Regions from separate parts of the Diaphorobacter sp. J5-51 genome, predicted to be linked through region 2. Evidence: riboswitches for the same ligand, from Rfam matches in the RefSeq annotation. Region 2 holds a riboswitch; the other holds the start of a gene.
The links. Region 2 has a riboswitch for S-adenosylhomocysteine ahead of metH (methionine synthase). Riboswitches for the same ligand answer to the same signal wherever they lie in the genome.

Region 1: another riboswitch for S-adenosylhomocysteine. It lies ahead of ahcY (adenosylhomocysteinase); the one in region 2 lies ahead of metH (methionine synthase).

What each region holds. Positions count from the first base shown of each region.
Region 1 is NZ_JSYI01000001.1:6,267-9,679, forward strand. It holds gene OX89_RS00045 (peptide chain release factor 3) at 1-1,479, opposite strand, end outside; S-adenosyl-L-homocysteine riboswitch at 1,618-1,699, shown strand; gene ahcY (adenosylhomocysteinase) at 1,766-3,196, shown strand; gene OX89_RS00055 (TlyA family RNA methyltransferase) at 3,309-3,413, shown strand, end outside.
Region 2 is NZ_JSYI01000054.1:90,720-94,132, reverse strand. It holds gene metH (methionine synthase) at 1-1,905, opposite strand, end outside; S-adenosyl-L-homocysteine riboswitch at 1,936-2,057, opposite strand; gene OX89_RS07770 (sigma-54-dependent Fis family transcriptional regulator) at 2,224-3,413, opposite strand, start outside.

The sequences.
Region 1 (3,413 bases), on a different contig from region 2:
GTAGGCGTTCTCGAACTCGCGCAGTTCGGCCGGCGTGTCGGCGGTGATCCAGCGGGCTCCCGTGTACTGGCAGGCTTCCAGACGGATGTCGCAGTCGTATTCGGTGTTCAGACGGTGCTGCACCACTTCGAACTGCAGCTGGCCCACGGCACCCAGCAGCATGTTGCCGCCGGCCTCGGGCTTGAAGACCTGGATGGCGCCTTCCTCGCCCAATTGCATCAGGCCCTGCTGCAGTTGCTTGGTGCGCAGCGGGTTCTTCAGCACCACGGTCATGAACATCTCGGGTGCGAAGAACGGCAGGCCGGTGAACTGCAGGTTGGCGCCGTCGGTGATGGTGTCGCCCAGCTGCACGCCGCCGTGCGTGGTGAAGCCGATGATGTCGCCGGCGTAGGCCTCTTCCACCGCCTCGCGGCGCTGGCTCATGAAGGTGACCACGCTGGTGGGGCGCAGTTCCTTGGCGGTGCGCTGCACCTTGAGCTTCATGCCGGGCGTGTACTTGCCGCTGGCCACGCGCACGAAGGCGATGCGGTCGCGGTGGTTGGCGTCCATGTTGGCCTGCACCTTGAACACCACGCCCGAAAAGCCTTCGTCTTCGGGCAGGATGGTCTTCTCGACGGTCTGCTTGTTGACGACGAGCGAGCTCTTGCGCGGGCCGGGCGGGGGCGACATGTCCACCACCGCATCCAGCACTTCCATCACGCCGAAGTTGTTCACGCCCGAGCCGAAGAACACCGGTGTGAGCTTGCCGGCCAGGAAGGCTTCATGGTCCCAGGGCGCCGAGGCACCTTGCGCCAGCTCCATGCTTTCCAGTGCGTCGTCAAAGGCCTGACCGAAGCGCGCGCGCAGCTTGTCGGCGTCGGAAAGAGGAATGACCTCGAAGTCCTGCGGGCGCTTTTCGCTGCCGGGCTGGAAGACCGTCATGCTTTGCGTGCGCAGGTTGATGATGCCGCCGAAGCTCTTGCCCTGGCCCACGGGCCAGGTGATGGGGCAGCAGGGCATGCCCAGCTCACGCTCCACCTCGTCGAGGATGTCCAGCGGGTCGCGCACCTCGCGGTCCATCTTGTTGACGAAGGTGATGATGGGCGTGTCGCGCTGGCGGCAGACCTCGATCAGGCGGCGCGTCTGCGCCTCCACGCCGTTGGCCGCGTCGATCACCATCAGGGCCGAATCGACGGCCGTGAGCACGCGGTAGGTGTCTTCCGAGAAGTCCTTGTGGCCCGGCGTGTCCAGCAGGTTGATGACATGGTCGCGGTAGCTCATCTGCATCACGCTCGACGCCACCGAGATGCCGCGCTGCTTCTCGATCTCCATCCAGTCGGACGTGGCGTGGCGGCTGGCCTTGCGGCCCTTCACGGCGCCGGCGATCTGGATGGCGCCGGAGAACAGCAGCAGCTTTTCCGTCAGCGTGGTCTTGCCGGCGTCGGGGTGGGAGATGATGGCAAAAGTCCGGCGGCGCCGGGTTTCTGGGGCGTACGACACAGTGATTCTGGGTGAGGGCCGCGCGGTGCGCTGCGGCCGGTGCGAGAAGAGGCGGGCGCACCCTGCGGGAGCGCCCTGGCATTGGGCGGGGATTCTACGGCGCGGCGCGTGGTGCGGGGGCGCCGGTATAATCTTGCACTTTCCGAGGAGCGTTGCAGCGTCCCCAGCACGGCGGGGCGCGAGGCTCGGAAGTCATACCCAGCAACGACGCTCACCCACGCCTTGCGGTGCGGTGAGCCCCATCCCCCAGGCGCGGTTTTTTCAGATACCCATCAAGGAAACCACCATGAGCGCTGTTCTCAAGTCCCCAGCCGACTCCGCGATTGCCGATATCTCCCTGGCCGACTGGGGCCGCAAGGAAATCCGCATTGCCGAGACCGAGATGCCCGGCCTGATGGCCATCCGCGAGGAATTCGCGGCCAAGCAGCCCCTGAAGGGCGCACGCATCACCGGCTCGCTGCACATGACCATCCAGACGGCCGTGCTGATCGAGACCCTCAAGGCCCTGGGCGCCGACGTGCGCTGGGCCTCGTGCAACATCTTCTCCACGCAGGACCACGCCGCCGCCGCGATTGCCGCCACGGGCACGCCGGTGTTCGCCATCAAGGGCGAAACCCTGGTGGACTACTGGGACTACACCCACCGCATCTTCGACTTCGGCCCCAAGGGCAGCGAGGGCGAAGGCCCGAACATGATCCTGGACGATGGCGGCGACGCCACGCTGCTGATGCACCTGGGCAAGCGCGCTGAAAAGGACGCTTCCGTGCTGGCCCACCCCGGCAGCGAGGAAGAGCGCATCCTGTTCGCCGCCATCAAGGCCAAGCTGGCCGAGGACAGCACCTGGTACAGCCGCAAGAGCGCCCAGATCATCGGCGTGACCGAAGAGACCACCACCGGCGTGCACCGCCTCAAGGAAATGTCGGCCAAGGGCACGCTGCTGTTCCGTGCGATCAACGTGAACGATTCGGTGACCAAGTCCAAATTCGACAACCTGTACGGCTGCCGCGAGTCGCTGGTGGACGGCATCAAGCGCGCCACCGACGTGATGATTGCCGGCAAGGTGGCCGTGGTGGCGGGCTATGGCGACGTGGGCAAGGGCTCGGCCCAGGCGCTGCGCGCCCTGAGCGCCCAGGTGTGGGTGACCGAGATCGACCCCATCAATGCCCTGCAGGCTGCCATGGAAGGCTTCAAGGTCGTGACCATGGAGTGGGCCGCCGACAAGGCCGACATCTTCGTGACCACCACGGGCAACCGCGACGTCATTACCTTCGAGCACATGAAGGCGATGAAGGACCAGGCCATCGTCTGCAACATCGGCCACTTCGATAACGAGATCCAGGTCGCCAAGCTCGAAGAGCACTGCCAGTGGGAAGAAATAAAGCCCCAGGTCGACCATGTGATCTTCCCGGACGGCAAGCGCATCATCCTGCTGGCCAAGGGCCGCCTGGTGAACCTGGGCTGCGGCACGGGCCACCCCAGCTTCGTGATGTCCAACTCGTTCGCCAACCAGACGATCGCGCAGATCGAGTTGTTCACCCACCCCGAGGGCTACGACGTGGGCAAGGTCTACGTGCTGCCCAAGCACCTGGACGAGAAGGTGGCGCGCCTGCACCTGAAGAAGGTGGGCGCCATGCTGACCGAGCTGAGCGACGAGCAGGCCGCCTACATCGGCGTGCCGAAGCAGGGCCCCTACAAGCCCGACACCTACCGCTATTGATTGTTAAAAAGCATAGCTGCTTGCGCTTGCCAGTAGTCGTTTTCAGCATGAAAAATTGCTGAAATTGGCTCGCTGCAAGCGCTGCCAGCTATCGATATGAGAGGATAGCGCGATGCGCGCGGACGTATTTCTGGTGGAAGGCGGCTACGCGGCCACCCGGTCGCAGGCCCAGCGGTTGATTGCCGCCGGCGTGCAGTGGCGCCTGGCGCCCACGCTG
Region 2 (3,413 bases):
CTCGGCCAGGTCGATGTTCTTGATCACGCGCCGGCCGATGAACTTGGGCGCCGGCGGCTGGTAATGCGCCCAGTCGATGCGCGTCTTGTTGGCGCGGCACTGCGCCAGCGGCCACACCGGCGTCTTCTTCTTGTTGGCATGCAGGTGGCGCACATGGTCGTAGTCGGCCTGCACCTCCGCCAGGTAGCTGTCCTTTTGCTCGCCCAGCAGGCTCTGCGCCACGCTCACGCTGCGCGAGGCATCGGGCACGTAGACCACGGGGCCCTGGTACTGCGGCGCGATCTTGACGGCCGTGTGCACGCGCGAGCAGGTGGCGCCGCCGATCAGCAATGGAATCTTCTTGATGCGGAAGTACTCGTCCTTGTCCATCTCGCCGGCCACGTACTGCATCTCTTCCAGGCTGGGCGTGATGAGGCCCGACAGGCCGATGATGTCCGCGCCTTCGGCCTTGGCGCGCGCCAGGATTTCATGGCAGGGCACCATCACGCCCATGTTGATGACCTCGAAGTTGTTGCACTGCAGGACGACGGTCACGATGTTCTTGCCGATGTCATGCACGTCGCCCTTCACGGTGGCGATGACGATCTTGCCCTTGCTGGACACGTCCAGGCCGGCGGCTTCCTGCTGGCGCTTTTCTTCCTCGATGTAAGGGATCAGGTGGGCCACGGCCTGCTTCATCACGCGGGCGCTCTTGACCACCTGCGGCAGGAACATCTTGCCCGCGCCGAACAGGTCGCCCACGATGTTCATGCCGTCCATCAGCGGGCCTTCGATCACGTGCAGCGGGCGGCCGCCGCCTTGCACCACGATCTGCTGGTAGGCCTCCTCGGTGTCTTCGACGATGAAGTCGGTGATGCCGTGTACCAGCGCATGCGACAGGCGCTCACCCACGGTTTTCGGGTGCTCGGGCGTGCCGCGCCACTCCAGCTTCTTGCTGTCGTCCTTGGCGGCGCCCTTGGCGGCCTCGGCGATCTCCAGCAGGCGTTCGGCCGCGTCGGGGCGGCGGTTCAACACCACGTCTTCCACACGCTCGCGCAGCTCGGGGTCGAGGTCGTCGTAGACGCCGACCATGCCCGCGTTGACGATGCCCATGTCCATGCCGGCCTTGATGGCGTGGTACAGGAACACGGTGTGGATCGCCTCGCGCACCGGCTCGTTGCCGCGGAAGCTGAACGACACGTTGGACACGCCGCCCGACACCTTGGCGCCCGGCAGATGCTGCTTGATCCAGCGCACGGCCTCGATGAAGTCCACGGCGTAGTTGGCGTGCTCTTCGATGCCCGTGGCGATGGCGAAGATGTTGGGGTCGAAGATGATGTCCTCGGGCGCCATGCCCACCTCGTCCACTAGGATGCGGTAGGCGCGCTCGCAGATCTCGGTCTTGCGTGCGAAGGTGTCGGCCTGGCCCTTCTCGTCGAAGGCCATGACCACGGCAGCCGCGCCGTAGCGGCGGATCAGCTTGGCTTGGCGCTTGAACTCTTCCACGCCCTCCTTCATGCTGATGGAGTTGACGATGCCCTTGCCCTGCAGGCAGCGCAGGCCGGCCTCGATGACCTCCCACTTGGAGCTGTCCACCATCACCGGCACCCGGGCGATGTCGGGCTCGGAGGCAATGAGGTTCAGGAAGCGCACCATCGCGGCCTTGCTGTCCAGCATGGCCTCGTCCATGTTCACGTCGATGATCTGCGCGCCGTTTTCCACCTGCTGACGCGCCACCGACAGTGCCTGCTCGTACTGGTCGTTCAGGATCATGCGCGCGAACGCCTTGGAGCCGGTGACGTTGGTGCGCTCGCCCACGTTGACGAACAAGCTCCCCTCGCCGATGAACACGGGCTCCAGCCCCGACAGGCGCATGGGCGGCACGGCGTGCGAAGGGACGGAAGATGCGGGGGCGGACGACGGCATGGGGCTCACCTGGATAACAAGAACAGACACATCAGGTGAGCGCCGTTGGTACACGCACGGCTGCATGCCGCGGTGGGCCCGAGCCTGACGCCGCCACGCGCGAGCCGCCTGTGCGGCCCCGGCCGGCGGGCGCTGCAGCGCTCCTCGGGAAAGCGTCGAATTCTACGCGGCCCACCTTTGGGGGGCAGGCATATGGATATACCCCCGCGTGCACTGTGCGCCCAGAACGTGGCCCCTACACGGGCCGGTGGTTGGTTCAAGCAAAAACAGACCGCAAGCCAATCACAACAAGCGCTGACAGCTATCAAACAAGGAGCATCAGCCCTGCTCCCGTAACAGTCGCAGCTTGCGGTACAGCGTGCGCGTGCTGACCCCCAGGGCGCGTGCCAATTCGCGACGCGACGCGGCCCCACCCGCCAGCGCCGCGCGCAGGGCCTCGGATTCGATGTCACGCAGGGTGGCATGGTCGGGCTGCTGCGCAGCGCGGGCCGGCGCCGCCGCGGGCGCATCGAACGAGAGCGCGCGCTCGATCGTATGGGCGGTCACCACCGCGCCGTCGGTCAGCAGCGCGGCACGTTCCAGCACGTTGCGCAGCTCGCGTACGTTGCCGGGGAAGGGGTGCTGCGCCAGCCGGCGCAGCGCCGCGGGCGCAAGCACCAGGCCCCGCCCTCCGGCCACGCGCTGCAGGAGCGATTCCGCCAGCAGCGGAATGTCCTGCGGGCGTTCGCGCAGCGCGGGCAGCTGGATGGGAAAGGTGCTCAGGCGGTAGTACAGGTCCTGGCGAAACCGCCCCTCGCGCACCATGGCACGCAGGTCGCGGTGGGTGGCCGCCACCAGTCGGATGTCCGCGCGGCGCAGCTCGGTGTGGCCCACGCGGCGGTAGGTGCCGCTTTCCAGCAAACGCAGCAGCTTGACCTGCATGGTGAGCGGGATGTCGCCCACCTCGTCCAGGAACAGCGTGCCGCCGTGCGCCGCCTCCACCAGGCCGGCGCGTGCGGCATGGGCGCCGGTGAAGGCGCCACGCTCGTGGCCGAACAGTTCGCTCTCGAACAGCGTCTCGGGCAGGCTGGCGCAGTCCACCACCACCAGCGGCCGCCCCGCGCGGGGGCTGGCCTCGTGCACGGCGCGCGCGGCCAGCTCCTTGCCCGTGCCCGACTCGCCCAGCAGCAGCACGCTGGCCTGCGACGGGCCCACGCGCGCGATCAGCTCCAGCACGGCCTGGAACGCGGGCGCGCGCCCGATCATGCCCGGCGCGCCCGGCTGCCCCTGGGCAATGCGCAGCGGCTCCATCTTCTCCAGAAAGTACTGGGGCTGGCCCGCCTCGTCGCGCAGCGGCACCAGTTCGATCTGCACGTATTCCTCACCCGCCGGGGTGTGGTGCAGGTGCAGCACGCGCTCACGCTGACCGCTGAAGAGCGAGCGCGCCAGCGGGCAAGTCTCGCCCGCCTGGTCGCACGGCACGGGTGAATGGTGCGAGACCGCATGGCAGGTGCGCCCCACCACCGGCG